DNA from 2 places in the Streptomyces sp. V3I7 genome. Region 2 is predicted to be linked to the other one. Evidence: riboswitches for the same ligand, from Rfam matches in the RefSeq annotation. Region 2 holds a riboswitch; the other holds the start of a gene.
The links. A riboswitch is a leader RNA that binds a small molecule or an ion and turns the genes downstream of it on or off. The one in region 2 is predicted to bind ZMP and ZTP.

Region 1: it holds a riboswitch for ZMP and ZTP, as region 2 does, so the genes downstream of both, QFZ74_RS00155 (bifunctional 5,10-methylenetetrahydrofolate dehydrogenase/5,10-methenyltetrahydrofolate cyclohydrolase) here and QFZ74_RS19325 (glycine hydroxymethyltransferase) in region 2, are expected to answer to the same signal.

Annotation. Positions count from the first base shown of each region.
Region 1 is NZ_JAUSZK010000001.1:29,443-35,389, reverse strand. Features, by position in the region: gene QFZ74_RS00175 (hypothetical protein) at 1-294, opposite strand, end outside; partial or broken gene QFZ74_RS00170 (DnaB-like helicase N-terminal domain-containing protein) at 602-1,381, opposite strand; gene QFZ74_RS00165 (DNA cytosine methyltransferase) at 1,381-2,649, opposite strand; gene QFZ74_RS00160 (hypothetical protein) at 2,646-3,188, opposite strand; ZMP/ZTP riboswitch at 3,438-3,523, shown strand; gene QFZ74_RS00155 (bifunctional 5,10-methylenetetrahydrofolate dehydrogenase/5,10-methenyltetrahydrofolate cyclohydrolase) at 3,546-4,412, shown strand; gene QFZ74_RS00150 (hypothetical protein) at 4,581-5,792, opposite strand.
Region 2 is NZ_JAUSZK010000001.1:4,108,152-4,131,652, reverse strand. Features, by position in the region: gene QFZ74_RS19345 (FAD-binding oxidoreductase) at 1-19, shown strand, start outside; gene QFZ74_RS19340 (decaprenylphospho-beta-D-erythro-pentofuranosid-2-ulose 2-reductase) at 43-798, shown strand; gene QFZ74_RS19335 (2'-5' RNA ligase family protein) at 943-1,524, opposite strand; gene trpS (tryptophan--tRNA ligase) at 1,675-2,688, opposite strand; partial or broken gene QFZ74_RS19325 (glycine hydroxymethyltransferase) at 3,242-4,697, opposite strand; ZMP/ZTP riboswitch at 4,731-4,821, opposite strand; gene rocD (ornithine--oxo-acid transaminase) at 4,923-6,128, shown strand; gene QFZ74_RS19315 (glutathionylspermidine synthase family protein) at 6,156-7,340, opposite strand; gene QFZ74_RS19310 (hypothetical protein) at 7,373-7,741, opposite strand; gene QFZ74_RS19305 (PLP-dependent aminotransferase family protein) at 7,865-9,277, opposite strand; gene QFZ74_RS19300 (carboxymuconolactone decarboxylase family protein) at 9,325-9,822, shown strand; gene QFZ74_RS19295 (ABC transporter substrate-binding protein) at 9,889-10,842, opposite strand; gene QFZ74_RS19290 (proline/glycine betaine ABC transporter permease) at 10,916-12,940, opposite strand; gene QFZ74_RS19285 (glycine betaine/L-proline ABC transporter ATP-binding protein) at 13,008-14,159, opposite strand; partial or broken gene QFZ74_RS19280 (GMC family oxidoreductase) at 14,156-15,711, opposite strand; gene QFZ74_RS19275 (aldehyde dehydrogenase family protein) at 15,763-17,283, opposite strand; gene QFZ74_RS19270 (hypothetical protein) at 17,570-18,517, opposite strand; gene QFZ74_RS19265 (hypothetical protein) at 18,541-18,906, opposite strand; gene QFZ74_RS19260 (hypothetical protein) at 18,896-20,665, opposite strand; gene QFZ74_RS19255 (malate dehydrogenase) at 20,862-21,851, opposite strand; gene QFZ74_RS19250 (DUF3017 domain-containing protein) at 22,323-22,820, opposite strand; gene QFZ74_RS19245 (bifunctional methylenetetrahydrofolate dehydrogenase/methenyltetrahydrofolate cyclohydrolase) at 22,882-23,501, opposite strand, start outside.

The DNA of each region.
Region 1 (5,947 bases), 4.1 Mb from region 2:
GGCCCAGGTCCACTCCTCGTCGATCGCCTCGCGCAGCCGCGGGGTGATCTCGGTGGGGATGCCTTCCCCGGTCAGTGCCTGGCCGGTCTGCTCGGCCCAGTGGGGCTCTTCGTGGTCGATCCTGGCCAGCACCAGGGTGCGTTCGTCGATGGCTTCGAAGCCGTGCGCGGTCAGCAGGGCGGTGGCCATCGGGTGCCGGGGTCCGGTGAGGGTGGCGGTCACGGTGCTGGAGTGGGTTGGGTGGAGGTCGAGGCGGACGTGGGTGTCGGTGGACGGGGGCGTGGGCGTGGTCACGACGGGGTGCTCGTTTCGGTCGGTGGCCGGACCTCGGGTCCGGCCACCGACGGGGGTTGGGGTCAACGGGAGTGGTGCGAGGCGGCCGGAGCCGAGGTCCGCGGCGGGCCGGCGCGGGGTGCTGTCGTGGCCGTGGGGCGCGCGGGCCTGATGGGGCCGGATCATCGGTGAACGCCTCGATACGGCGCCCGGCGTGGACCGCGGTCTGCAGCATCGAGCGCTGCAGGACGCGCTCGCCCCAGTGCTCCGCGGAGGCCGCATGCTCGGTCAGGAGCCGCAACAGGCCGGCCGGCTCCACCTCGGCGGTCAGCAGGCCGCGCTGCTGGGCCTCCCAGAGGATGGTGACCGGGTCGCTGGGTGCACGTCGCCGGATCAGTGCGGTCAGGCACTGCCAGAGTCCTGCGTGCAGGGGTTGGGTGAAGTCGGAGGCGTTCAGCCATCGCATCTGCTCGGCCTCGTCCGGCTGTGCCGTCGCGGTGGCGAGCAGCACCCTCTCCTCGGCGGCCGCCTCAGCGGCGTCGGGTATGTCGGCCCGTGCGGGGGCGGGGGTGCGGGGCACGGATCCCGGATGCGGTGGAAAGCGCGCTGCGAGGCTGTCCACCACTTCGGCCAGAGCGTCGGCCGCGGTGAGGGTGGTGGGGACGGGGTGCTGGAGGGTGACGTCCCGCGCGGTCTGCGCGAGCCGCTGGGCGCTGGCACGCAGGAGACGGCGGGCGTGCTCGGCCTCGACCATCCGCGCGTACGCACCAGCGTTCCGGGGCGCCGGGCAGACCTGGATCAGAGTGTGTAGATACGAGGCACGCAGGAGACGGCGGGTGTGCTCCTGCGCGTGCGTGAGGACCTTGTCCAGCCACGCGGCATTCTTGGCGTGCTGCTCCGGATCAGGGGGCGGGAGGCTGTGGATGGCGGTGAACAGGGCCGTGTGCGCCGGTCGGGAGAAGGTGCCGGGCTCGAGCCCGGTGACCTCTGGCAGACGTTGGGGTTCCAGCAGGAGGGCGCCGAGCAGCGCCTGCTCGGCGTAGTACACCGGCTCCGGTACGGAGACAGCGTCGAGGCCGTCCGTCTCGGGTTGGGGAGTGGGGGGCATCAGGCGGCCAGGGTGAAGTCGTCGGGGCGGAGGGTGACGCCCAGGTGAGGGGCGAGTAGGTGGGCCGCGAGGCGGGGCGGCACGGCGTTGCCGATCTGGCTGAAGACCTGACCCTTGTTGCCGGCCCAGGGGTAGTCGGCGGGGAAGGTCTGCAGGATTCCGGCCTCACGGGCGGTGATCCGGATCGGATCCGGCGCGGCCTGCGCCTCCCCGTGCTCCGGCTGCGGGACGGCGGCTTCGGCGACCCAGGTGCACTCGTTGGCGCGGTGCCCGAAGAACAGCGTCCCGGCCAGCTCGGCCACGCTGCGGACGGTGGCGTTGGTCTGGTTGTTGCTGCGCAGGGACCACTTCCAATGGGTGGCCTTGCTGGTGAACGTGGGTGCCGGCGCGTCGGCGGGAGTCGCGGCGCGGGCGCCGTGGCGTGCGGTACAGCCCGCCCCGCACTTCTGCGGTTCGAGCGCCACGTCGGGATGCTGACGCCAGTTACCGCGGTCGCGGGCATGGGCGAGCGTCTGGCGGGATCCGGAAGGAAAGGGCTCCGGTCCGCCGCCGGGGCCGCCGCCGGCGTAGACGGTGGGGACCGGGCGGTCGGTGGCGCCCCATCCGAGAGCCTCGGCCATGCTGACCCAGCGGTCACGGCCCGGCCCGAACAGCGAGTCCGGCTCGGCGACCCGCGCATGGGTCGGCGGGGGCGGCTGAGCGGTATGGACCCGCGAGGCGAGCAGGATCGCCCGCCGTCTCGTCTGCGGCACCCCGAAGTCGGCAGCGTTCAAGATCCCGGCCCACACCGAGAATCCCCACACGCGCAGCACCTCCGCGTACTGGCGCCATAGGGGCAGGACGTCGGTGACCTCTTCCATGGCGACCCACTCCGGCTCGCCCGCCAGGTTGAGCGCGTGGAGGTAGCGCATGGGCTCTGCGGCCAGCAGGCTGCGCTCGTCGCGGCAGCCGGCCAGCAGTTCCTCGCGGGTGTCGCGTCCGGCGGCGAGATCGGCGACCGCCTGGTGTACGAGCGGCTGGTCGACCAGCCCGAGTCGCTTGCCGGCCATGCTCCATGCCTGACACGGCGGGCTCGCGATCAGCCCGCGGGTCCGGCCGACCCACGGCCATACCGGATACAGGGCCACATCGGTGCGCACCGTCAACTGGCCTGCGGCGGCGCGGGCCTTGCAGGCCCATTCGTCCCACTCCAGGCCGATGTCCCGCGCGCCGAGCACGGACAGCGCGTGGCTCCAGCCGCCTGGACCTGCGAACAGGTCCAGGATCACGTGGCGAGCCCGAAGTCGTCCTGCGTCAGCGCGGCTTCGCTGCCGCGGCAGGCCCACGGGGAGCAGCCGTCCATCACGCCCTGTTCCAGCTCCTCGACCTCCATGGGGTCTGGGGTGCTGCTGGTGGCGAACTCGCTCTGGCGGGCGGCCCGCTCGGCGGCGGTGACGTGGTCGATCGGTGCCTCGTCGAGGGGCAGACGGGAGCGGTGCAGGAATGCCTGGCCGAGGAGCCTGTTGCCGGTGGCGTTGGCGCGGGCGTTGCCCTGGCGAATAGCGGCGTCGAATTCCACGACGTCTCGCCATTCTTCGGGGCTGGTGTCGCGGATCTGTCGCCACTGCGAATTTCCGTGGAAAGGACAGCCCAGGCAGCTTGACTTCGGGGTGTCGGCGAGCCCCAGCGAAGTCAGGTAGCGAATGCAATCCGGCCGGGACCAGTTCAGGTCGATCAGCGGGTGATGATTGCGCATGTAGCGGACGTCAGCGTCCTTTGCGCGATGGAACTCATCGGTGGAGATACCGACCCACTGCTCGACGTACACATCCTGAGGTATTCGGCTGGGATAAGGGTATCCGAGGAGTTCTCGAATCTTCTTCTTGATCGGCTTGACTTTGTACTCCCCGGTACTTCTCTGCACTTCACTCTCACGGGTGAATGGGGGTATGTGACTCGTCAAAGTGCCTCCGAGTTGGATGGGGGTGGGTCGGATGATCGGTGACCGCCCAGCAGGTCGTGGGCGCGTCAGGAGTGAGGGTGCTGCGCTGTGTGAGCAGTTGGTCGACTACAGTGCGGTGCGGGCCGTGACTGGCGCTGAGGTGGAGTACCACCGGGGAGCGGTCTGACGAGACGTCGTTGCCGTGCGCCTGGGCGAGTAGTCAGCAACGCCTGGAGGACAATCGTGTCCGCGACTCAGATGGCCCAGCTCATGGACGGCACCAGCCTTGCCAAGCGCATCGTCGAAGAGGCTGCTGTCAAGGCGGCGGAGATTTCGCAGAGCACGGGCACTGCGCCGTGTCTGGCGACCGTATTGGTGGGAGAGGACCCTGCGTCGGTCACGTACGTCCGTATGAAGCGGGCGCGGTGCGCAAAGGCAGGTATCCAGTCCCGGCACATCGCTCTGCCCGCGACGACCACGACCGCTGAGCTGATCGACACCCTCGCTGGCCTGTCCGCCGATCCGGAGGTGCACGGCATCCTTCTGCAGCATCCTTGCGGTCCGCACATCGACGAGCGCGCGGCGTTCGAGGCGATCGCCCCGGAGAAGGATGTCGATGGGGTCACGATGCACTCCTTCGCCGCGATGAGCTTTGGCCTGCCGGGCTTCGTGTCCTGCACGCCGGGCGGGATCATGCGACTGCTGGAGGCGTACGACGTCGACCTCGCGGGCAAGCACGCTGTCGTGGTGGGCCGCAGCGCCATCCTCGGCAAACCGGTGGGGATGCTCCTGCTCGCCAAGGACGCAACGCTGACGTATTGCCACTCCCGGACGGCGGGCTTGTCGGGGATCGTCCGTGAAGCGGATGTCGTGGTGGCGGCTGTGGGACGCCCCAGGCTGATCCAGGGTGAGGACATCAAGCCCGGCGCGATTGTGATCGATGCCGGATACAACCCGGGCAACGTCGGCGACGTGGACTTCGACACCGCCCTCACCCGCGCCCGTCTGATCACTCCGGTGCCTGGCGGTGTCGGGCCGATGACGATCGCTGTCCTGCTCGCACAGACCGTGAACGCCGCCGCAAGCCAGCTTGGAATCCAGCGCTACTGACCTCAGCGCTGCCGGAAGTTCCGTCATCGGCTTGGGGAAGGTCATTTCTGCTCTTTCGGACGGCGGCACACAGGGATGCCGAGGTCGACGGGTGGTCGCTGGGCTCGGCGTTGCGTCTCGTCGCGCTTGGCCCGGAGGAAGGTGAGGGTGAGGTCGATGCCTTCGGTCTCACCGGTCCAGCCCTCGGCTTCGGAGCGTGCTCGGCGGTCGAGGAGGTCTTCTTCCAGTTCCGCGAGGCGGGGCAGCATCTTGGGGTTGACGTGCAGCATCGGGCACCGGACGCAAGCGTGCTCGTGCTGGCAGGGGGTGCCGTACGGGCGGCCGCAGGAACCGAGCTCGACCTTGCGACGATCGAAGTGCTCCTCGAACTCGGTCCATTCGTCGGAGGTGGTGTCCCGGTACTCGCCTTCGGGCCGAATCTGGCGTCGGTGTGCCAGATGCTCCTGGTAGTGCCGCGTAGTAGAAGCTGCGAATCGAGATGACCAGCCCGTCGGCCCCGGCGCGCGGAGCACCGTTGTCCTTGACTGCGATCATCTTTCGCCAGGCGTCGTAGGTCTCCGGGGAGATGCGCAGGTCAGCTTGGTCGGGGCTGATCCGCTCGATCTTCTCCCAGAAGTGGTGAGCCAGGTGCAGGACCAGGTTCTTCAGGGTGCCGTAGTCGGTGTCCGCGCGGCGGCGGGTGAAGTACTCGATCAGCAGCCCGCGGACGGCCCGGTTGCGGATGGGGTAGTGATCGACGAGTTCCTCGACGCTCTTCTGGCCCCGCATGAGAGCAGCGCGCATGGTTGGTGGAACGGTCGGCGGCAGGTGGCCCGCAGCGTGCAGGACATGCCATACGCCTTGACCGCGGAGCCGGTTCCCGGCCTTGTTCCCCGGGTTCACGAGCGCCCACGCGCGCCGGTTTTCCTGCGCGAAGTGCAGCAGCGCGGGCGCCGTTACATCGCTCAGTGCGACCCCCTGGGAGGCCAGCAGCACGCAGAGGTCGTACAACGCCTCGGTGCGGTGCGCATAGGAGTGCTGGTGGACCTCGACTTGCTTGACGAAGTCGTCCAGCAGCGGGTCGCCCTGGGCGGCGATGAACATCGTTGCGAAGCTGGACATGTGGTGACGCCGGAAGACGACCAGGGATGGCTCGATGACCCGCAGGCAGATCAGCGCCCGTAGGCCGGTGGATAGCTTGATGCTGGGACTGCGCCGGCACTCCAGGTCGTTCACGTGCTCCAGCCCCTGCCCGACCGGGCTGGCGTCCCACCGCTCCTGCCACGTCAGGCCGGGGTAACCGGCGAGGTAGTCCAGCACAGCGCGGGCGGCCATGCCGCGCTGCTGCCGAGTGGACACGCCTCCCTCCCAGACCTCGACGACCAGCCTCGCGATCGACATCGCGCTGGTGGTGGAGAGGTCATCGAACGGGCGGGGCGGCGCGGCCGTGGTGGCTGGCTGCGGCGCCATCGAGCCGCCGACGAATCGGCTGGGATAGTCGAGGCCCTCGGGGATCAGGCCGTGCCGACGGCTGACGCCGGTGGTGGGGCTCGCGG
Region 2 (23,501 bases):
CCGCCGCCTCGCCCTGTGAGGCCCCTGCCCCAAGGAGCTGTCGTGAAGGACGCCTTCGGAATCCCCCAGTCCCTGCTCGTCCTCGGCGGTACGTCGGAGATCGCCCTGGCCACCGCGCGCCGGATGATCGCCCGCCGCACCCGCACGGTGTGGCTGGCCGGCCGCCCCTCGCCCGGCCTGGAGACGGCCGCGAAGAAGCTGCGCACGCTCGGGGCGGACGTCCGTACCGTCGCCTTCGACGCGCTCGACCCCGACTCCCACGAGGAGGTGCTGGGCAAGGTCTTCGCCGAGGGCGACGTCGACATGGTGCTGCTCGCCTTCGGCATCCTCGGCGACCAGGCCCACGACGAGCGCGAGCCGGTGAGCGCGGTGCGGGTCGCCCAGACCAACTACACGGGAGCGGTGTCGGCGGGCCTGGTCAGCGCGGCCGCCCTGCAGGCCCAGGGGCACGGCTCCCTGGTGGTGCTCTCCTCGGTCGCCGGCGAGCGGGCCCGCCGCTCGAACTTCATCTACGGCTCCAGCAAGGCGGGCCTGGACGTCTTCGCCCAGGGCCTCGGCGACGCGCTCTACGGCACCGGCGTGCACGTGATGGTCGTACGCCCCGGGTTCGTGCGGTCGAAGATGACGGCCGGCCTGGAGGAGGCCCCGCTGGCGACCACGCCGGAGGCGGTGGCCACGGCGATCGAACTCGGCGTGCGGCGGCGCTCGGAGACGGTGTGGGTGCCGGGGACGCTGCGGTTGGTGATGGCGGCGCTGCGGCACGCCCCGCGCGCGCTGTTCCGCCGGCTGCCGATCTGACCGACGTTCCGGACGATCAGCGGCTGGCGATCCAGCGTGGCGCCCGGGTCAGCGGCTGACGATCCAGCGTGGCGCCCGGGTCAGCGGCTGGCGATCCAGCGGAGCGCCCGGGTCAGCGGCTGGCGATCCAGCGGAGCGCCCGGGTCAGCGGCTGGCGATCGTGCCGCGCTCGGCGGGACCCGCCTGGGGCGGCACCACGGAGCCGCCGCCGAAGGTGAACTCCCGCAGCTTGCGCCACACATCGTCCGGGCCCTGCTCGTAGAGCGCGAAGCCGGTGCAGGGCCACTCGGCCTCGAAGCCGGCGAGCTCGCGGAACGCGCGGTCCATCGCCGCCTCGTCGATGCCGTGGGCCACGGTGACGTGCGGGTGGTACGGGAACTGCAGCTCGCGCGCCATGGGGCCCGACGCGTCGCGGACCTGCCGCTGGAGCCGGGTGCACTCCTCGGCGCCCTCGGCCACCTGGACGAACACGACCGGCGACAGGGGCCGGAAGGTGCCCGTGCCGGACAGCCGCATCCGGAAGGGGCGCCCGGTGGCGGCGACCTCGGTCAGGTACGCCTCGACGGCGGGCAGGTCGGCGTGGTCGATCTCGGTCGGCGGCAGCAGCGTGACGTGCGTGGGGATGCCGTGAGCCGCGGCGTCGCCGAAGCCCGTGCGCCGCTCCTGGAGCAGGCTGCCGTGAGGCTCCGGGACCGCGATCGACACGCCGATCGTTACGGTCCCCACGTCGTCTCCTGTCGTCGTGTCGGCTGGGTTGCCGGGTTCGTGCTCAGCCGTCCGGCTATCGACTGTACGGCCACGGATGTGCCCTGGGCAGGCGCAACCGGAGTGATGTGCGGCGCTCTGCCCAGGGGAACGTGTGTCCGAGGGGCCGGTTCAGTGCTTGGCGGGCAGGAAGCCGACCCTGTCGTACGCCTGGGCCAGGGTCTCCGCGGCGACGGCGCGCGCCTTCTCCGCGCCCTTGGCCAGGATCGAGTCCAGCGTCTCGGGGTCGTCCAGGTACTGCTGGGTGCGCTCGCGGAACGGCGTCACGAACTCGACCATGACCTCGGCGAGGTCGGTCTTGAGGGCGCCGTACATCTTGCCCTCGTACGCGCGCTCCAGGTCGGCGACCGGCGTGCCGGTGAGCGTCGAGTAGATCGTGAGCAGGTTGCTGACGCCCGGCTTGTTCTCGGGGTCGAAGCGGATGACCGTCTCGGTGTCGGTGACCGCGCTCTTGACCTTCTTCGCGGTCGCCTTCGGCTCGTCGAGCAGGTTGATGAGGCCCTTCGGCGTGGACGCCGACTTGCTCATCTTGATCGCCGGGTCCTGGAGGTCGTAGATCTTCGCCGTCTCCTTGAGGATGTACGGCTTCGGGATCTCGAAGGTCTCGCCGAAGCGGCCGTTGAAGCGCTCGGCGAGGTCGCGGGTCAGCTCGATGTGCTGGCGCTGGTCCTCGCCGACCGGGACCTCGTTGGCCTGGTACAGCAGGATGTCGGCGACCTGGAGGATCGGGTACGTGAACAGGCCGACGCTCGCCCGGTCGGCGCCCTGCTTGGCGGACTTGTCCTTGAACTGGGTCATGCGGGAGGCCTCGCCGAAGCCGGTGAGGCAGTTCATGACCCAGGCGAGCTGGGCGTGCTCGGGGACGTGGCTCTGGACGAAGAGCGTGCAGCGCTCAGGGTCGACACCGGCCGCGAGCAGCTGGGCGGCGGCGAGCCGGGTGTTGGCGCGCAGCGCCACCGGATCCTGCGGGACCGTGATCGCGTGCAGGTCGACGACCATGTAGAACGCGTCGTGGGACTCCTGCAGAGCCACCCACTGGCGGACGGCGCCGAGGTAGTTGCCGAGGTGGAACGAGCCTGCGGTCGGCTGGATTCCGGAGAGCACGCGGGGTCGGTCAGAAGCCATGCCTCCCATTCTCGCAGGTGCCCGGGACCGGTCCGGAACAGTTCGGCGACATGCGGCTGTCGAACGCGCCCCGACGTGCCGCACGCGCCACCGGGGCCGCCGGAGACTCCCGGCCGGGCCGTGCGGCGCCCCGGCGCGTGAAGAACCCCCGGCACCTCACAGCCCCTGCTGCGGGCGTCAGCCCAGGTCGACTTCCGGATACAGCGGGAGCCCGCCCTCAGGCCGAAGACCCGGCGGGACACCCGCTGCGCCCCGGCGCCTGACAGGCGGCTGCCGTACTCCCCCACCGGGACCACCGGACGTCCCGCTGAGCCGTGCGGCCGCCTGGCGCGTGAGGAACCCCCGGCACCTCACAGCCCCTGCTGCGGACGTCCCCACGGCGACTTCCGGATACAACGGGAGCCCGCCCTCAGGCCCCAGGCCCGGCGGAACGCCGCTGCGCCGACGCACGGCGCGGGGCGGGCGTACTCGCCGCCGGGGGCTCCCGGCCGGGCCGTGCAGCCGCCCGGCGCGTGAGGAACCCCCGGCAGGAGCCGAGCCCCCGCGGCGGGCGTCAGCCCAGGTCGATCTCCGGGTACAGGGGGAAGCCGGCCACGAGGTCGGTGGCGCGGTGGGAGATCTCGTCGGCGGTCTTCGGGTCCAGGACGTGCTGGGCCTTGGAGGGGGCGCCGGACTTGGTGGTGCCGGGTTCGGTGGTGGTCAGGACGCGGTCGATGAGGCCGGCGACCTCGTCCATCTCGGCGGTGCCGAGGCCACGGGTGGTCAGGGCCGGGGTGCCGATGCGGATGCCGGAGGTGTACCAGGCGCCGTTGGGGTCGGCCGGGATGGCGTTGCGGTTGGTGACGATGCCGGAGTCCAGCAGGGCGGACTCGGCCTGGCGGCCGGTGAGGCCGTAGGAGCCGGCGACGTCGATCAGGTTGAGGTGGTTGTCGGTGCCCGCCGGTGACCAGGGTGGCGCCGCGCCGCATCAGGCCGTCGGCCAGCGCGCGGGAGTTGTCGACGATGCGCTGGGCGTAGTCCTGGAAGGAGGGCTGCCGGGCCTCGGCGAGGGCGACGGCCTTGGCGGCCATGACGTGCGGGAGCGGGCCGCCGAGGACCATCGGGCAGCCGCGGTCGACCTGGTCCTTCAGGGAGTCGTCGCACAGGACCATGCCGCCGCGCGGGCCGCGCAGCGACTTGTGGGTCGTGGTGGTGACGATCTGGGCGTGCGGGACCGGGTCGAAGTCGCCGGTGAGGACCTTGCCCGCGACCAGGCCCGCGAAGTGCGCCATGTCGACCATGAGCGTCGCGCCGACCTCGTCCGCGATCTCCCGCATGATCCGGAAGTTCACCAGACGGGGGTACGCCGAGTAGCCCGCGACGAGGATCAGCGGCTTGAACTCGCGGGCCTGGGCGCGCAGGGCCTCGTAGTCGATGAGGCCGGTGGCGGGGTCGGTGCCGTAGGAGCGCTGGTCGAACATCTTGCCGCTGATGTTCGGGCGGAAGCCGTGGGTGAGGTGGCCGCCGGCGTCCAGGGACATGCCGAGCATGCGCTGGTTGCCGAAGGCCTGGCGCAGCTCGGCCCAGTCGGCCTCGGTGAGGTCGTTGACCTGGCGGGCGCCCGCCTTCTCCAGGAACGGGACCTCGACCCGGTCGGCGAGGACCGACCAGAAGGCGACGAGGTTGGCGTCGATGCCGGAGTGTGGCTGGACGTAGGCGTGCCGGGCGCCGAACAGCTCGCGCGCGTGCTCGGCGGCGAGGGACTCGACGGTGTCGACGTTGCGGCAGCCGGCGTAGAAGCGGCGGCCGACGGTGCCCTCGGCGTACTTGTCGCTGAACCAGTTGCCCATCGCGAGGAGGGTGGCCGGGGACGCGTAGTTCTCGGAGGCGATCAGCTTGAGCATCTCGCGCTGGTCGTGCAGCTCCTGGCCGATGGCGTCGGCCACGCGCGGCTCGACGGTGCGGATCACGCCGAGGGCGGCGCGGAAGGCGGTGGACTCGGTGGAGAGGGGGGCGGAATTCTCGGGCATCGGGGACCTCCGGACAGGGCGTGTCGGCGTGCTCGGTTCGGCCCAGGCGCACGGCACTCGTTGTTCGCTCGGGCCGCTCCCCGATGGTCGGTCCCATCCCAGCGCGCCAGTCACGGCCCGCTGGCCAGCCTACCGGGCGCGCCGGACGGTGCGGTTCCCGCGTCGGCCGCGCGAGCGACGGTAGGAAGGGGACTGACCTCGACTCTCTGGCTCCCTGGAGATCCCGTGAACGCTACGGAGACGCTCATCGCCGCTGCCGACGCCCGCAGCGCGCACAACTACCACCCGCTGCCGGTGGTCGTGGCCACCGCGGACGGCGCCTGGGTGACGGATGTCGAGGGCCGCCGCTACCTCGATCTGCTCGCCGGGTACTCGGCGCTGAACTTCGGGCACCGCAACCCGCGGCTGGTGGACGCGGCCAAGGCGCAGCTGGAGCGGGTGACGCTGACCTCCCGGGCCTTCCACCACGACCTCTTCGCCCGGTTCTGCGAGGAACTGGCGCAGCTGTGCGGCATGGAGATGGTGCTGCCGATGAACACGGGCGTGGAGGCGGTGGAGACCGCGGTGAAGACGGCCCGGAAGTGGGGGTACCGGGTCAAGGGGGTGCCCGGGGAGATGGCGAAGATCGTGGTGGCCGGGGGCAACTTCCATGGCCGGACGACGACGGTGATCAGCTTCTCCACCGATCCGGAGGCGCGGGCGGACTTCGGGCCGTACACGCCGGGCTTCCAGATCGTGCCGTACGGGGACCTGACCGCGATGGAGTCGGCGATGACCGAGAACACGGTCGCGGTGCTGATCGAGCCGATCCAGGGCGAGGCGGGGGTGATCGTGCCGCCGGAGGGCTATCTGCGGGCGGTGCGGGAGCTGACCCGGGAGCGGAACGTGCTGTTCATGGCGGACGAGATCCAGTCGGGCCTCGGCAGGACCGGGCGGACCTTCGCGTGCGAGGACGAGGGCGTCGAGCCGGATGTGTATGTACTGGGGAAGGCGCTGGGCGGCGGGATCCTGCCAGTGTCGGCGGTGGTGGCGAGCGCGGACGTGCTCGGGGTGTTCCAGCCGGGCGAGCACGGGTCGACGTTCGGCGGGAATCCGCTGGCGTGCGCGGTGGCGCTGGAGGTGATGGCGATGCTGCGCTCGGGCGAGTACCAGGAGCGCTCCGCGCGGCTGGGCGAGCATCTGCACCGCGAGCTGCAGGCGCTGCTCGGCACCGGAAAGGTAACGGCGGTGCGCGGGCGGGGCCTGTGGGCCGGAGTGGACGTCTCCCCCGCGGTCGGTACGGGCCGGCAGGTGTCGGAGCGGCTGATGGACCGGGGTGTCCTGGCCAAGGACACCCACGGCCGGACGATCCGGATCGCGCCGCCCCTGATGATCAGCGAGGAGGACCTGGACTGGGGCCTCGACCAGCTGCGGGCGGTCCTGGGCGTCTAGCACCCCCCTCAGAGGATCACGGGGCCCTCAGAGGATCACGTGGGGCAGGAAGCGGGCGTAGGCGTCCGTGACCAGGCCCGACGACTCGCGGATGCCGAGGCCCGCCGACTCGTTCTCGACGACCCAGGCGCCGAGGACGACGTGGTTGCCGTCGAAGGCGGGCAGGAGCGCCAACTCCTGGTAGCAGCAGGCCTCTTCCGGCACGGCCGGGGTCTCGCCGGGCTGGTGGAGCGTGACACCGGCGCCCTCGCGGCCGAGGAGCGGCTTGGCGACCCAGCCGGTGGTCTCCGCGAGCTCGCGCGGGCCGTCGAGGTAGGCGGGCAGCAGGTTGGGGTGGCCGGGGTACAGCTCCCAGAGGATCGCGAGCAGCGCCTTGTTGCTCAGCAGCATCTTCCAGGCGGGTTCGATCCACAGGGTGGAGCCGGTGCCGCCGCCGTTGTCGAGGGTGTCGAGGACATGGCCGCCGAAGTCGTCGGTGGCGAGCCACTCCCAGGGGTAGAGCTTGAAGCAGCTGCGGATGAAACGCAGGCTGTTGTCGACGAAGCGGCCGGAGAGCGGGTCCCAGCCGATCTCCTCCATGGAGATCCAGTCGGTGTCCACGCCCGCCTGTTCGGCCGTCTCCTTCAGATAGGCGACGGTCATCAGGTCTTCGCCGAGTTCGTCGTCGCAGGAGTGCGCGAAGTACAAAGGGCTGCCCGGCGGGAGGAGCGCGGACTGCTTCTTCCAGGCGGCGACGAGGCGTTCGTGCAGGGAGTTCCACTGGTCGGCGCCGGGGAAGCGGTCCTCCATCCAGAACCACTGGGGCGAGGCGGCCTCGACCAGAGAGGTGGGTGTGTCGGCGTTGTACTCCAGGAGCTTCGCCGGGCCCGTGCCGTCGTAGCGGAGGTCGAACCGGCCGTAGACGGACGGCAGTTCGGCGCGACGGTGCCAGGCCTCGGCGACCGCCCGTGCGATGCGCGGGTCGGTGATGCCGAGGTCGGCGAAGCGGTCCTCGGTGACGATGTGCTCGGCCGCGACCAGACACATGCGGTGCAGCTCCTCGACGACGTCCTCCAGCGCCTCGACCTCGTCGAGGGAGAAGACGTAGTACGCGCTCTCGTCCCAGTAGGGGCTCAGAGTGTCGTCGGGGAGGCGGGTGAGCGGGTAGACGAGGCCCTGTCCCTCGACGGTCTGCTGCCAGCCGGGGCGGGGGTCGATCCTGCGGCGTTCCATCTCGTGTTCTTACGTCTCGTTACGTCGACCGGTCAGCCGCCGTGGCTGCCACCGCCCTTGCTGCCGAAGCCGCCGCGGTGCACGCCGTCGTGGTCGCCGTAGGAGTGACCGCCGGAGCGGCCTGAGCGGCCGGAGCCCTTGCTGGGCCGGGTGAAGGAGCCCCCGGACACCCAGTCGCTCTTCTTCTTCCCGCCGTAATACCAGGCCCCGTTGATGGAGCTCTTGGTGGAGGTGCAGTTCTTGTCGGCGACGATCTGGTAGCCCCGGCCGAGCTGGTAGCTGTCGCGGTCGACGCAGCGCTTGTCGGGGGCGGAGGAGCAGGAGGTGAGGGCGGCCGCGAGCAGCCCCATGCCGCCGAGGACGACCGTGGTGGAACGGAGTTGCCTGTGTGCGTTCGCCATGTCTGTTTCCCCCGTCGCTGTTCGGTGTCCGGCGCACGATGGGCCGGATGCATGCGATTGTCAGCCTAGTGACCGGGGTGAGTGAAGCCGTCGGCACCCCTCGGTTCGCCTGACGTCTCCGCCTCAGGGCAGCACCCGGCACAGCGCTTCCAGTGCCCCCGCCCACGCGTGGTCCGGCGGGGTGCCGTAGCCGACGACCAGGGCGTCCGGCCGCTCGGCGCGGGCCTGTTCATGGCGGTAGAAGGAGAGCCCGTGCAGCGCCAGTCCCTGCCAGGCGGCGGCCTGGACGACCGGGGGTTCGCTGCCCTGCGGCAGGCGCAGGACGGCGTGCAGTCCGGCCGCGATCCCGGTGACGCGCACCTCGGGCGCGCGGGCGGCGAGGGCCGCGACGAGCGCGTCGCGGCGGCGCCGGTAGCGCAGCCGGGCGGCGCGGACGTGCCGGTCGTACGCGCCGGAGGTGAGGAACTCCGCCAGGGTGAGCTGTTCCAGCACTCCGCAGGTGTCGCTGTCGCCCTTGGCCGCCGCGCACTCCCGCGCGAGGGACGGCGGCAGCACCATCCACGCCAGCCGGAGCCCGGGGGCGAGGGACTTGCTGGCGGTGCCCAGGTAGACCACGTGCTCGGGTGCCAACCCCTGCAGGGCGCCGACCGGTTGGCGGCGGTCGTAGCGGAACTCGCCGTCGTAGTCGTCCTCCAGGACGAAGCCGCCGGTGCGGCGCGCCCAGTCCACGGCGGCGGCGCGCCGGTCGGGGCGCAGGGAGGTGCCCATCGGGAACTGGTGGGCGGGCGTGAGCAGCACCGCTCCCGCATCGGTCCCGGCCAAGTCGCCGGTGTCCGTGCCGAGTTCGTCGTACGGCAGCGGGTGCGTGGCAAGGCCGGCCGCGGCCAGGATCCGCCAGTGGACGTCGAGGCCGTACGACTCGACGGCGACGCTTCCGGCGCCCCGGGCGCGCAGCACCGTGGCGAGGATCCGCAGACCGTGCGAAATGCCCGCGCAGACAAGGATGTTGTCCGGGTCGGCGCGTACGCCCCGGGAGCGGGAGAGGTAGCCGGCGAGGGCGGTGCGCAGCTCGGGGCGGCCGCACGGGTCGCCGTAGCCGAGGGCCTCGGAGGGGGCGGCGCCGAGGGCGCGGCGGGCGGCCTTGAGCCACTCGGCGCGGGGGAAGGCCGCGAGGTCGGGCGTGCCGGGCTTGAGGTCGTAGGCGGGGCGGTCGGAAACGCGGCGGCGCGGTGGGGCGGCCTTCTCGCGCCGCCCGGTGGGCGCGGTGGCCACGCCGGTCGCCACGCGGGTGCCCGAGCCCTGCCGGGCGGTGAGCCAGCCCTCGGCGACCAGGTCGGCGTACGCCTCGGCGACCGTGTTGCGCGCGATGCCGAGGTCGGCGGCCAGCGAGCGCGAGGAGGGCAGCCGGGTGCCGGCGGCGAGCCGGCCGGTGCGGACGGCGTCGCGCAGCGCGTCGGTCAGACCGCGGCGCAGACCGCCCGCGGCGGACGGCTCCACGTGCAGGTCGACTCCGAGAGTGGCCCGGGAATTCCCCATGGAAATGGACCATACCCCTGGGCCGCCCCGCTCCTAGGGTCGAGGACATGACCACGGAAGACACCGCCCGGTACGCCCCCGAGACCCCTCCCCGCCTGCACTGGACCGAGCACGCGCCCGACGTCTACAAGGCGATGGTCCGGGTGGACGCCGCCGCCCGGCAGGGCCTTGACCCCGCCCTGTACGAACTGGTGAAGATCCGCGCCTCGCAGCTCAACCGCTGCGCGTTCTGCCTCGACATGCACACCAAGGACGCGCTCGCGGCCGGGGAGCGCGTCGAGCGGATCGTGCAGCTGAGCGCCTGGGAGGAGTCGCGGCACTTCTACACGGAGAAGGAGCTGGCGGCGATCGAGCTCACCGAGGCCGTCACGGTCCTCACCGACGGCTTCGTGCCGGACGAGGTGTACGAGCGGGCCGCCCAGCACTTCGACGAGGCCGGACTGGCCCGGCTGATCGGGGCCATCGCGGTGATCAACGCGTGGAACCGGTTCGGGGTGACCACCCGGATGACGCCGGGCCACTACGAGGCGGGCCACCACCGCTGACCACACAACGGCCGGAGGCCGCCCGGGAGTCACCCCGGGCGGCCTCCGATTCCGGCCTGTGGCGCTTTACTTGGGCAGCCACTGCTTCCAGACGTCAGGGTTGTCCTTGACCCACTTCTCGGCGGCCTTCTCCGGGCTCATCTTCTTGTCGGCGATGAGCGCGGCCACCTCGTTCTGCTGCTCGGAGGTCCACTTGAAGTTCTTCAGGAACTGGGCCGCCTTCTTGTTGTTCTTGGCGAAGTCGGCGCTCAGGTACTTCTGCAGCGGGGTCTTGGCGTAGCCGCAGGAGACCTTCTTGGCGTCGGCGTCGCAGCCCTCCTTGTACGGGGGCAGCTTCACCTCGACCAGGTCGAGCTGGTTGTTGAGCCACTGCGGCGTCCACCAGTAGCTGATGAACGGCTTCTTGGCCTTGTAGTTCTCCCGGATCTGGGTGATCTGGGCGGCCTCGGAACCCGCGTAGACCGTCTTGAGGTTCAGCTTCAGGTTCTTGATGAGGGCGTCGTCGTTGGTGGTGTACGACGGCGAACCCTCCAGCAGCTGGCCCTTGTTGCCGCTCTCCGCGGTCTTGAACAGGGACGCGTACTTGTTGAGGTTCTTGGCGTCCGTGATGTCCGGGTGCTTGTCGGCCAGGTACTTCGGTATGTACCAGCCGATGTGCCCGACCACGCCGAGGTCGCCGCCCTCGACGACCGACTTCTTGTTGTCGACGTACAGCTTGACCTTCTGCGGGGCCCCGCCCCAGTCCTCCAGGATCGCGTCGGCCTTGCCGCTGTTGAGCGCGTCGAAGGCGACCGACTCGTCGAGCTGCGTCGTCTTGACCTTGGTGTCGAGCTCGTTCTCCAGGAGGTACTTCGCCACGGCCGCGTTGGCCTCGGCGCCGACCCAGGACGGCACCGCGATGGTCACCTGGTCGGAGCTGCCCGACGACGAGGTCTTGGCGGCCGCACAGGCGCTCATGCCGGTGACACCGAGGAGGACGGCGCCGGCGGCAGCGGCACGGCGGACGTGCTTTCTGTTCATCATGTGAGCGTGTCTCTCGTTTCGGTCGGGCAGGTCTTCCTGCCGTGAGGGGCGGGGTGTGAGGGGAGGCGGATCAGTGGGAGGCGGTCGCCGCTCCCCGGGCCGAGCGCTGCGTGGTGCGGTCCAGGACCAGGCCGAGCAGCACGATGGCGACACCGGCGGTGAGGCCGACGCCGAGCTGGCTCTTCTGGAGGCCGAAGACGACGTCGTAGCCGAGCGCGCCGGAGCCGACGAAGCCGCCGACGATCACCATGGCCAGGACCAGCACCACGCCCTGGTTGAGGGCGAGCATCAGCGCGGGCCGGGCGAGCGGGATCTGCACCTGGCGGATCTGCTGGAAGGTGCCGGCGCCCATGGAGCGGGCGGCCTCCAGCGTCGCGCTGTCGACACCGCGCAGGCCCTGCACGGTGATCCGGACGACGGCGGGCAGCGCGTACAGCACGGCCGCGGCGACGGCGGCGGCACGGCCCACGTTGAACAGGGCGACCACCGGGATCAGGTAGATGAACTGCGGCAGCGTCTGCATGGTGTCCAGGACCGGGCGCAGCATGCGTTCCAGGAGCGGTACCCGGGCGGCCGCCACGCCGATCGCGAAGCCGAGGGCGAGCGTGACGACGACGCCCGCGATGGCCTGGGACAGGGTGTCCAGGGAGTGGCTCCAGACGCCGATGACACCGATGCCGGCCATGGCCAGCGCGGCCGTGCACATGGCGCCCCAGCCTCCGGCGAGCAGGGCGAAGCCGGCGGCCAGCAGCACCAGCGCCCACCACGGCATGACGGTCAGTCCGGTGCGGATCGGGTCGAGCACCCAGGTGGTGAAGCCGTCGGCCCAGGTACGGGTGCCGCCGAACACCGGGACGCCCTCGGCCATGTGGCCGGTGAACCACTCGACGGCCTGGTTGACGGGCTGGGCGAAGTCGACGGTCCACGGGTCGGGCCACTCGGAGATCAGCAGCGTCCGGCCGCCCGCGGTCAGCGCGGCGAACGCGGCGGCGACCAGGGTCCAGGCACGCCAGCCGTGCAGCCACGCGGGGCCGGCCGGGGTGGTGCCCTCGCCGAGCCGCTCGCCCGCGGCGGAGGTCAGCCGGTCCAGCCAGACGGCGAGGAGCACGATCGGGATACCGGCGGCGAGCGCCGAGCCGACGTCGACCGTGGACAGCGCGCTGAACACCTCTTCACCGAGGCCGCCGGCGCCGATCACCGAGGCGATGGTGACCATCGACAGGGCCATCATGATCGTTTGGTTGAGGCCGAGCAGGATCTCCTTGCGGGCCAGCGGCAGCCGTGCGGTCACCAGCCGCTGGAGCGGGCTCGCGCCCAGGGACTCGGCGGCCTCCATGACGCCCGGGTCGGCGCCGCGCAGGCCGAGCGCGGTGAGGCGGGCCATCGGCGGGGCGGCGTAGATGATCGTCGCGATCAGGGCGGACGGCACACCGATGTCGAACAGCAGGACCAGCGGCAGCAGATAGGCGAACGCCGGCATGATCTGCATGGTGTCCAGGACCGGGCGCAGGATCCGCTCGAAGGTGTCCGAGAGGCCCGCGGCGAGTCCGAGGAGCGCGCCGACCAGGGCGGCGACGGCGACCGAGACCGCCATCAGGGCGATGGTCTCCATCGTGGCTTCCCACATGCCGAGCACACCGCACAGGGCGAAGGTGACGAGCGTGACGGCGGCGAGCCGCAGCCCGCGCCGCTCGCGCAGACCGCCGATCCGCCAGGCCAGCAGGACGGCACCGGCGCCGACGGGGAACCAGCCGAGGTTCTCCAGCAGGTCGGTCATCCAGCTCACCGAACCGTCCGCCCAGTTGCTGATCCACAGCAGGAAGTAGAGGAAGACGGGACTGGTGTCCCGGTTCTCGACGACCCAGGTGTAGGCGTCGTCCAGGGGTGTCTTGACGTCGACGGTCAGCTCGTGCGGCCAGCCGCCGCTGCCCCAGATCACGGCGGCCAGCGGGACGAGCACGATCGCGGCGGCGGCCAGCGGCCAGAGCCGGCGCACCAACGGATGGCGCAGCGGCGAACGGGACGCCGACGAGGCCTTGGGGTCGTCCTGGCCGGTGGTCACCGGCGGCGGAGTAGGGGTGAGAACGGCACTCATGCGGCCCACCCCCGGCTATGGCTGGCACGCACGGCGGGCGTGGCCGGTGTTCTCGTGACGGTGCGGATCACGCGGCCACCTCCTCGCGGACCTCGCGGACCTCGTGACCCTCACGGTCGAGACCGGCGACGACGCGCAGCAGCGCGAGGTGGTCCACCTGGCCCAGGCACTTGCCGGCCTCCGTCACACAGACGGGACGGCCGCTGCGGGCGGCGGTCTCGATGGCGTCGGCGACGACCGTGTCGGGGGCGAGCGCCCCGGGGTGCTCGGTGCCGCCGCAGTCCCCGGCGCGCATGGCGGTGCGCACCGTGATGACCTGCTCGCGGGGTACGTCGCGCACGAAGTCGCGGACGTAGTCGTCGGCGGGCGCGCCGACGATCTCCTCGGGGGTGCCGAGCTGCACGATCTCGCCGTCGCGCATCAGCGCGATGCGGTCGCCGACGCGCAGGGCCTCGCTGAGGTCGTGGGTGATGAAGACCATGGTGCGGCCCTCCTCGCTGTGCAGGCGGATGACCTCCTCCTGCATGTCGCGCCGGATCAGCGGGTCGAGGGCGCTGAACGGCTCGTCGAAGAGCAGTACTTCGGGGTCGGTGGCCAGCGCGCGGGCGAGGCCGACGCGCTGCTGCTGACCGCCGGAGAGCTGGCCCGGCCGGCGCTGCTCCAGTCCTTCCAGACCGACCTTGGCGACCATCTCGGCGGCGCGCTCGCGGCGCTCCTCCTTGCCCATGCCCTGGATCTCCAGGCCGTAGGCGACGTTGTCGAGGACGGAGCGGTGGGGCAGCAGACCGAAGTGCTGGAAGACCATGGAGGCGCGGTGGCGGCGCAGTTCGCGCAGCCGGTTCCGGTCCATGGCGAGGACGTCCTCGCCGTCGATCTCCAGCGTGCCGGAGGTCGGCTCGATGAGCCGGGTCAGGCAGCGCACCAGCGTGGACTTGCCGGAGCCGGACAGGCCCATGACGACGAAGACCTCGCCCTTGAGTACGTCGAAGGAGACGTCGCGGACGGCGGCGGTGCAGCCGGTGCGGGTGCGCAGCTCGGTCTGGGAGAGCCCGGCGAGCTCGGTGTCGCCGGGTATGCGGTCGGCCTTGGGGCCGAAGACCTTCCACAGGTTGCGGACGCCGAAGACGCGCGAGCGCCCCTCCGGTGCCGCGGCATCGGCCTCGGTCTCCTTGCCGGGCTCGTGCTTCTGCGGGGTGTCAGGGGAGGTGATGGCGCTCATCGGGCCTGGTTCCCTTCGGTGGTGTCAGCCAGCAGTTCCGCCGCCTTCTCCCCGACCATCAGTACGCCGATCATCGGGTTCACGGCGGGCAGGGTCGGGAAGACGGACGCGTCGACGACTCGGACGCCCTCGAGACCGCGGATCCTCAGTTCCGGGTCGACGACGGCGAGTTCGTCATCCGCGGCGCCCATGCGGCAGGTCCCCGCGGGGTGGTACACGGTGTGGTGCGCCTTGCGCAGCAGCTCGCTCAGCGTCTCGTCGTCGTCGACGTGGGCTCCTGGGAAGACTTCCCGCTTCAGCCACCCGGCGAACGGTTCGGTCTTCGCGATGTCGCGGGCGATGCGTACGCCGTCGACGAGCGTCTGCGCGTCGTAGCCGTCCTCGTCGGTGAAGTACCGGAAGTCGAGGGCGGGTTTGACCTCGGGGTCGGCGGAGGTGAGGTAGAGCCGGCCGCGGGCGCGGGACTTGGGGATGTTGGGGGTCATCGACACGCCGTGCGCGGGGCGTTCGTAGCCGAGGCGCTCGGGGTTGTCGGTGAACGGGATCTGGTAGAAGTGGAACATCAGGTCGGGCAGGTCCTGACCGTCGTCGCGGCGGACGAACAGCGCGGCGTCGGAGTCCATCGCCGAGTTCTCCGGCAGGGGCCGGTTCGTCTCCCACACGATCACCGACTCGGGGTGGTCCTGGAGGTTCTCACCGACGCCCGGCAGGTCGTGCACGACCGGGATGCCCAGGTCCTGAAGGTCCTTCTTCGGTCCGATGCCGGAGAGCATCAGCAGGCGCGGGGAGTCGACCGCGCCGGCGCAGACCACGACCTCGCGGCGGGCGCGTATCAGCTGCTCCTCGCCGTCCTTGGTGCGCACCCGCACACCGGTGGCCCGCTTGCCCTCCATCTCCAGCTTGTACGCCCAGGTCTCCAGCAGCAGCGTGAGGTTGGGGCGGTCGCCGGCCTCCATGTGCGGGTGGAGTGGTAGGCGACGGAGGCGGAGGAGCGCTTGTTGTTCTCCGGGTGGTAGGCGAGGTCGAGGAAGCCGACGCCCTCGTGGAAGGGCTTGGCGTTGAAGCCGGTCACCTCGGGGACGCCGGTGGCGGTCCTCGTCGCCTCGATCCAGTCCTTGGCGATGGGGTTCTGGTCCTCGTCGGCGACGCGCACGATGTTGTTGCGCAGCCGGGCGAAGTACGCCTCCATCTGCACGGCGCCCCAGCCGGCGGCGCCCGCGTCCTCCCACTCGTCCCAGTCGGACGGCAGCGGCTTGAAGGCGATCAGGGTGTTGTGCGAGGAGCAGCCGCCGAGCACCTTGGCGCGGCTGTGCAGGATGTGGGAGTTGCCCATCGGCTGCTCGGTGGTCGTGTACTCGTAGTCGAGTTCGCCGCCGAGCAGGCCCATCCAGCGGCGCAGGGTGAGGACGTCGTCGCGGTCGACGTCGCTCGGGCCGCCTTCGATGACGGCGACGGTGACGTCCGCGTTCTCGGTCAGCCGGGAGGCGATGACGGAGCCCGCGGTGCCGCCGCCGACGACGACGTAGTCGTAGAGGTGGGGGGTGGTGGACATGGTCGTTCTCCTGAAGTCCAGGCAGTGAGCGGAGGTGGGACGGGGCGGTGGTCAGCCGGCGAACCAGCGCACCGGCCTGGGCGTCAGGTTCTGGTAGACGTGCTTGGTCTCGCGGTACTCCGCGAGCCCGGCGGGGCCCAGTTCGCGGCCGACGCCGCTCTTGCCGAAGCCGCCCCATTCCGCCTGCGGCAGGTAGGGGTGGAAGTCGTTGATCCACACGGTGCCGTGGCGCAGCCGGGCGGCGACGCGCCGGGCGCGGCTCGCGTCGGCGGTCCACACGGCGCCGGCGAGGCCGTACTCGGTGTCGTTGGCGAGGAACACGGCCTCGTCCTCGGTGCGGAAGGTCTCGACGGTGAGCACGGGTCCGAAGACCTCCTCCCGGACGACCTTCATCTCCCGGTGGCACTGGTCGAGGACGGTGGGCTCGTAGAAGTAGCCGGTGGCGGGCCGCTCGGGGGACGGCTCGGGGCGCTTGCCGCCGGAGCGGAGCACCGCGCCCTCCTCGAGCGCCGAGGCTACGTACGCCTCGGTCTTGGCGCGCTGCTGCTCGGAGACGAGCGGGCCGCACTCCACGCCCTGCTCGGTGCCGCGGCCGAGGCGGATCCGCGCGGCGCGGCGGGCGAGTTCGGCGACGAAGCGCTCGCGGACGGACTCCTCGATGATGAGGCGGCCGCCTGCCGAGCAGACCTGGCCGCTGTGGATGAAGGCGGCGTTGAGGGCCTGGTCGACGGCGGTGTCGAAGCCCTCCTCGGTGGCGCAGGCGTCGGCGAAGACGACGTTGGGGTTCTTGCCGCCGAGTTCGAGGGCGACCTTCTTGACGGTCGGGGCGGCGGCCTCGGCGACCTTGGTGCCGCTGAGCAGGCCGCCGGTGAAGGACACCAGGTCGACGTCGGGGTGGTCGGCGAGCCGGGCACCGACCGAAGGGCCGGACCCGGTCACGATGTTGGCGACGCCGGCCGGCAGCCCGGCCTCGACGAGCAGCTCGATCAGCGCGACGGTGGTCAGCGGCGTGATCTCGCTGGGCTTGATCACAAAGGTGTTGCCGGCGGCGAGCGCGGGTGCGATCTTCCAACTGGCCTGGAGCAGCGGGTAGTTCCAGGGCGTGATCAGCGCGCACACGCCGACGGGCTCGTGGACGACGACGCTGTGCACGTCGGGCGTGCCCGCGTCGACGACCCGGCCGGGGGCCTCGGCGGCGACGAGATCGGCGAAGTAGCGGAAGGCGTCGGCGACACAGTCGATGTCGATGCGGCCCTCCTCCAGCGTCTTGCCCGCGTCGCGGCTCTCCAGCAGGCCGAGTTCCTCCCGGTCCCGCACGAGCAGGTCGGCGACCCGGCGCAGCAGGGCGGCGCGCTCGGCGACGGGGGTGCGAGGCCAGTCGCCGTCGTCGAAGGCGGCGCGGGCGGCGGCCACCGCCAGCTCCGCGTCCTTCTCGTCACCCTCCGCGACCACGGCGAACGGACGGGCGTCCGCGGGGTCGAGGATCTCGCGCGTCGCGCCGGTGAGCGCGTCCCGCCATGTCCCGCCCACGTGAATCGTGGCCGTCGTCTGCCGTTCGGTTCTGTCCGCCATGATCGGTGTTGCCTTCCGTTCCTGTTCAGTTCCCCTGGGTCACACAGGTGTGACCCACGAGGATCGTGACCGTCTGCCCCGAGCTTTGGATTGCATGCGCGATCCGCCGCGGAAAGTGCGCCGCGTCACCGAAATTACGGACTTACAGGCACGAAAGGTGCATTCCATCGTGACGTGGGTCACGAGATCGGGCGCCAGGGCGAGTTGGCGGACGCGGAGGACGCGGAGGACGACGAAGGCCGCCCGAATCGGGCGGCCTTCGATGCGGGTGCGGACGCGGGCGGGGTCAGTCCTGCCCCGGATCGCCCTCGCACGAGGTGTGCGGCGGGCAGAACCAGTCCAGCGCGGTGGTGACGAGCTCCAGCTCGTCGTCACGGCCGTCGGAGTCGGCTCCGTACGCGGCGATGGCGTAGATCTTGCCGTCCGCGCCGACGAAGCGCTCGTCGTAGACGTGCCAGGTGCCGAGGTCGGGCTCGCCCCTGAGGGAGTCCGCCAGGTACTCCAGACGCGAGCCGACGAACTCGCCCTGGTCCATGTTCAGCAGGCCGAGCTTCTCGAAGCCCTTCGGCTTGGGCGTCTCGCCGGACAGGTACAGCTCGAAGGAGGCGTCCGGCGACTCCTCCGACACCTGGTAGATCTGGAGCCGGTGATCACGGTTCGGACTGCGGTAGTTGATCACCGGCATGCCGTACACCGAGTCGGTCGTGCCGCGCTTCCACCCCGTGGGCATCGCGATCCGGAAGCCCTCCTTGTCGTCGTACGACTCGTACCCCGCGGGGAGCGTGGGGCCGGGCGCGGGCGGCGAGGACGTCACGGGCTCCTGCGTCGACGCCGTGGGCGTGGGCGAGCCCGAGCGGCCGGCCGTGCCCTTCCGGTCGTCCGGAGCGTCGTGCCCCTTGCCGACGACCAGGGTCAGCACCAGGCTCACCGCCACACCGGCGGCCGCGGCGCCGACGAGCACCGACCACACCAGGCGGCGGTTGAGCCCGCGGGCCGGGGTGAACCCACCGGCCGAGGTGGGCGCCGCAGGCTGCTCGACGGGCGGCCAGGCGCCGGTGCCGGGCCAGGCCCCGCTGGGCGCGGCGGTCTCCGGCGGGGCGTCGGGCGCCACCTCGGGCGCGAAGTCGGGCCGGGCCGGGGGCGGTTGCGTGGGCGCGGCGGCGGCGCCGGTCGCCCCGGTGCCGTCCTCCCAGCGCTGGGTGTCCTCGTTCCAGTACCGCTGTCCCCCGCTCATCGCGGCCCCCCTCGTCTCGTCGGTCACATTCCGAGCAGCCCGGCCACGGCGCCCGCCGAGGCGAGCACGCTCAGCAGGGCCTGGGAGTCGGTGAGCAGCTCGCGCAGGCGCTCGCGGCGGGTGGTGCCCGCCTGACCGGTGCGCGTGATCTCGTCCTCGGTCTCGGCGAGCGCCGTGTCCAGCGCGGCCGTCTGCTCACTGCCGCGGACCCGCTCCAGGTCCGCGCGCAGTTCGCGCACCGCCCGCAGCAGCTCCTCGGCGGCCTCGTCGCGCTCGGCGCCCGCGCCGCCGACGTACTGGTGGTGGCTCTCGGCGTGCGCGTGGCTGCCCACGGCGAAGGTGCTCTTGGACACGTCACCGAAGCTGACGCGCGGCTCGTCACCGGACATCGCTGTCGGCTCCCTTCTGCGGCGCTGCGCCGCCGACGGTGGAGGAGGCTGCGGAGGCGTGGCTGCCGACGGCGAAGGTGCTGCCCTCGACGCGGCCGATGTTCACGTCGCCGTTGCTGATGTTCACGACCTTCTGGACGAACTCGCCGGTCTCGTAACCGGATTCGGCGAGCGCCGCCCGCACGCCGTTCGCCACGCGGTCCTGCACATTCTTGAGGTAGCGGGCCACGTCCATCTCCTGGAACAGCGACCCGGTGGGCGCGGAGCCCAGCTCCCGCACGGACAGGGCCGGGCCGTCGGGCAGCGCGCCCGCGTAACCGCCGGTCGCCACCCGCCACACGTACACCAGGCCCCGGCCGAGCTGACCGAGCGCGCGGCCCAGGGAGCCCGGCACCAGGACGGCCGCGGCAGCGGCCTTGCCGAGCGCGGTGTTGTGGCGGAACCGGTGCGCCATGCGGTCGGCCTCCTTGAAGTCCGGGCGCACCGGCGTCAGCACGTGCGGGGCGATCTCCAGCATCAGCATCCGGCCCTGGGTGTGGACGCGCACGAAGACCGTGACGACCAGCTCCTCCTCCCAGCCGCCGACGCGGATGCGCAGGAAGTGCCGCCGCTTCTCGGCGCCTTCCTCGACCGCGCGGGCCCGGTGCTCCTCGAACGCCTGCGGGGTGTACGGCGCCTGGTCGCGGCGGAGCAGCCCCTCGGCCGGCAGGAACACGCACTCGTCGACCTCCAGCCAGCGCAGCCGGTCCCGTACGCCGTTCCCGGCGAACTCGGCGGGAATCCGCAGCTGTTCGAGCAGCGGCCGGACCTTCTCCAGGATCGTGCGGTTGCTCAGCTGCTGCTTCTTCTTCAGCTCGTCCGGCTTGAGCTCCACGGCCAGCACCCAGGTGTCGTACGCCGCGCCCGCCCCACAGAAGGGATGGGCCTCGTTGTACATGATCAGCGGTGCGTGCTGTTCGAGGCGGATGCGCTGCTTGAGCCGCTGGAAGCGCGGGTTCTCGGCCTGCTCGGCGGGGTCGCCGGCGGCGTCCGGGAAGCGCTCGGGGGAGAGTTCGGCGGCGAGCGCGCGGCTGACCTGGCTGCGCTGGGCGTGCACGCAGAGCCCGATGAGCACCAGCACGACGAGGGTGACCCAGGCCTGCCACGGCTTGCCGGTCGGCAGCAGCACGTCGGTGAAGTCGAAGTCGTCCGGGGCGGAGGAGCCGTAGCCGGAGGACGGGTCGTAGGAGTCGTACGAACTCGCGGAGGAACCGGTGTCCGGGCCGCCGCCGAACGCGACGACGAGCGTGACGACCAGCATCACCGCGAACAGCAGGCGGCCCCACCAGCGGGCGAGGAACGCGGGCAGCAGCCGGTACAGCGGCGGCTGTGCGGCACGGCCGCGGATCCAGGGCGCGAGCGCGAGCCAGATGCTGGCCCACAGGAGGACGCCCAGCAGCCCGCCGCTGAGCGGCGTCCCGACCATCCACAGGCCGATGATCGTCCCTGCCCACAACAGCTCCTGCCGGCGCGCCCGCAGGGCGTGGGCAAGGACGCGCGCGGCGTCGAAGCCGAGCGAAGGGGCCACGATCCGCTGCTCGTTGAGGTGGAGTTCCCCGATGACGCGGTCGCGGTAACCGGAGTCCAGATAGGCGCCCGCGCACAGCAGCCGGGTCGCCTCACTGGCGTGCGGCGGAGTGGGCGGCGGCGCCTCCGAGGCCGAGGCCGACTGTGATGGCTGTGGCGGCTGTGACTGCTGCGGCACGTGAGCGGTGCTCATGCCACTCCCCCGATGCATGAAAAGGCTTTGTCAAGACGTCACTTGACAAACCATCAGCATAGAGGGGCCCCGGTGGCCGGTGAAACCGAAAACGGGGACGGCGAATGTGTGGGACATGTGCGCGGGCCCCGCTCCGGAGGGAATCCGGAGCGGGGCCCGCGCGGGTGTACGACGAATCCGCCGTCGCGGCGTCGGCTCAGATAAGGCCGAGGGCGCGGACCGCGTCGCGCTCGTCCGCGAGCTCCTTGACGGAGGCGTCGATGCGGGTGCGGGAGAACTCGTTGATGTCCAGGCCCTGGACGATCTCGTACGTGCCGTCCTTGGTGGTGACCGGGAAGGAGGAGATCAGGCCCTCCGGGACGCCGTAGGAGCCGTCCGACGGGATACCCATGGAGGTCCAGTTGCCCTCGGCGGTGCCGTTGACCCACGTGTACACGTGGTCGATGGCGGCGTTGGCGGCGGAGGCGGCCGACGAGGCGCCGCGGGCCTCGATGATGGCGGCACCGCGCTTGGCGACGGTCGGGATGAAGTCGTCGGCCAGCCACTGCTCGTCGTTCACGACCTCGGCGGCGTTCTTGCCGGCGACGGTGGCGTGGAAGATGTCGGGGTACTGGGTGGCGGAGTGGTTGCCCCAGATCGTCAGGCGCTTGATCTCCGAGACCGGGGTGCCCGTCTTCTTCGCGAGCTGGGTCAGCGCGCGGTTGTGGTCGAGGCGGGTCATCGCGGTGAAGCGCTCGGCCGGGACGTCCGGCGCGGCGGCCTGGGCGATCAGGGCGTTGGTGTTGGCCGGGTTGCCGACGACCAGGACCTTGATGTCGTCCGCGGCGTGGTCGTTGATGGCCTTGCCCTGCGGCTTGAAGATGCCGCCGTTGGCCTCCAGCAGGTCACCGCGCTCCATGCCCTTGGTGCGCGGGCGGGCGCCGACGAGGAGGGCGACGTTGGCGCCGTCGAAGGCGACGTTCGGGTCGTCGGTGATCTCGATGCCGTTCAGCAGCGGGAACGCGCAGTCGTCCAGCTCCATGGCCGTGCCCTCGGCGGCCTTCAGCGCCGGGGTGATCTCCAGCAGGCGCAGGTTGACCGGCACGTCCGCGCCGAGCAGCTGGCCGGAGGCGATGCGGAAGAGCAGGGCGTAGCCGATCTGGCCGGCCGCGCCGGTGACGGTGACGTTCACGGGAGTGCGGGTCATGACGTTCTCCGTATGACAGCTGGCGGTGGGGCGTCCCTGCCCCGGGGGTACGGGATCCCCGCCCCGGCCGGCGGCCGGCGCCCGCCGCGATGATCGATCACCGGTACGGATGATCGATCTCTTGGCGTCAAGAGAGATCCAGCGGTCAGGCTATCGCGCCGGTCCCGGATCATGGACGGCCCGCCCCATGTGGCCCGCCCCACAACGGAAGGAGAGGGGCGGCCGCCCGCCCGGGAGAGGAGAGACGAAGACGGCCGCCGCTCGGGAACGCCGATGCACCGGAGTCCCGTGGGGGTACGGTTCGCGTGCCCTCGATGCGGCCGGGCATGCGTGCCCGGCCGGTGATTCCCGGTGCGCGGCACAGCGCGAAGAAACAGGAAGCCGCGGATTCCCCACCGGAAACCGCGCCGCGTAGCGGCACAGCAACCGGCAGGGAAGGCCAGAACCTCGCCGTTCAGGGCGAGGAGCATGTCAATGGCTCAGCGTGAAGTGCAGGGTGTCCTTCAGGAACGGGATCACGAGCCAGGGATGGGGCTGGACCATCAGCGCCAGCAGGACGATCGCCAGCCCGAGGAGGCCGTACGTCACGATGTCCGTGAAGCGCGAGCGCACGGCGAGCATGCCGACGCTGGGCAGCATCCAGCGCATGACCGCACCCGCGAGCAGGGCGATGCCGATCACCAGCGTGCCGAGCCGGAACAGGTCGAACGCGGTCAGCAGCAGACCGAGCGCGACCGCCGACAGGACGACGAGCACCGGCCACTGGCGGGCGGGCGCCGGAAAGTCGCCGGACGCGGCCCGGCCGCCGCCCTCGGGGCGCGCGGTGTCCTTGGTACGCCACTTACTGGGGGGAGACCCTGCAGACCCCCCGCGGGGGAAGCGGCGCGCCGGGCCGGCGCCCGGCGCGAGCGCGGCCGCGAGCCGGGACACCCGGCCGGTGCGCGCCTCGGCGCCGTTCGCGTGGGTCATGCCGTCGGCCTCCGGTTCCTCCGGTTCGGACCGGACCTGGGCGGGGTTCGGGAGCCTGTCCTCAGCCGGCACTGCGCTCCGCCGCCTCGACCACGTTGACGAGCAGCTGGGCGCGGGTCATCGGGCCCACGCCGCCCGGGTTCGGGGAGATCCAGCCGGCGACCTCGGCGACACCGGGGTGGACGTCGCCGACGATCTTGCCCTCGGCGCTGCGGGAGACACCGACGTCCAGGACGGCGGCGCCCGGCTTGATGTCCTCGGGCCGGATCAGGTGCGCCGAACCGGCGGCCGCGACGACGATGTCCGCGCGCTTGAGGTGGGCGGACAGGTCACGGGTACCGGTGTGGCACTGGGTGACCGTGGCGTTCTCGCTGCGGCGGGTGAGCAGCAGCGGCATCGGACGGCCGATGGTCACCCCGCGGCCGACCACGACGACCTCGGCGCCCTTGATCTCGACGCCGTAGCGGCGCAGCAGCGTGAGGATGCCGTTGGGGGTGCAGGGCAGCGGAGCGGGCTCGTTCAGGACCAGGCGGCCCAGGTTCATCGGGTGCAGACCGTCGGCGTCCTTGGCCGGGTCCATCAGCTCCAGGATGCGGTTCTCGTCGATGCCGCGGGGCAGCGGCAGCTGGACGATGTAGCCGGTGCAGGACGGGTCCTCGTTCAGCTCCCGTACGGCCGCCT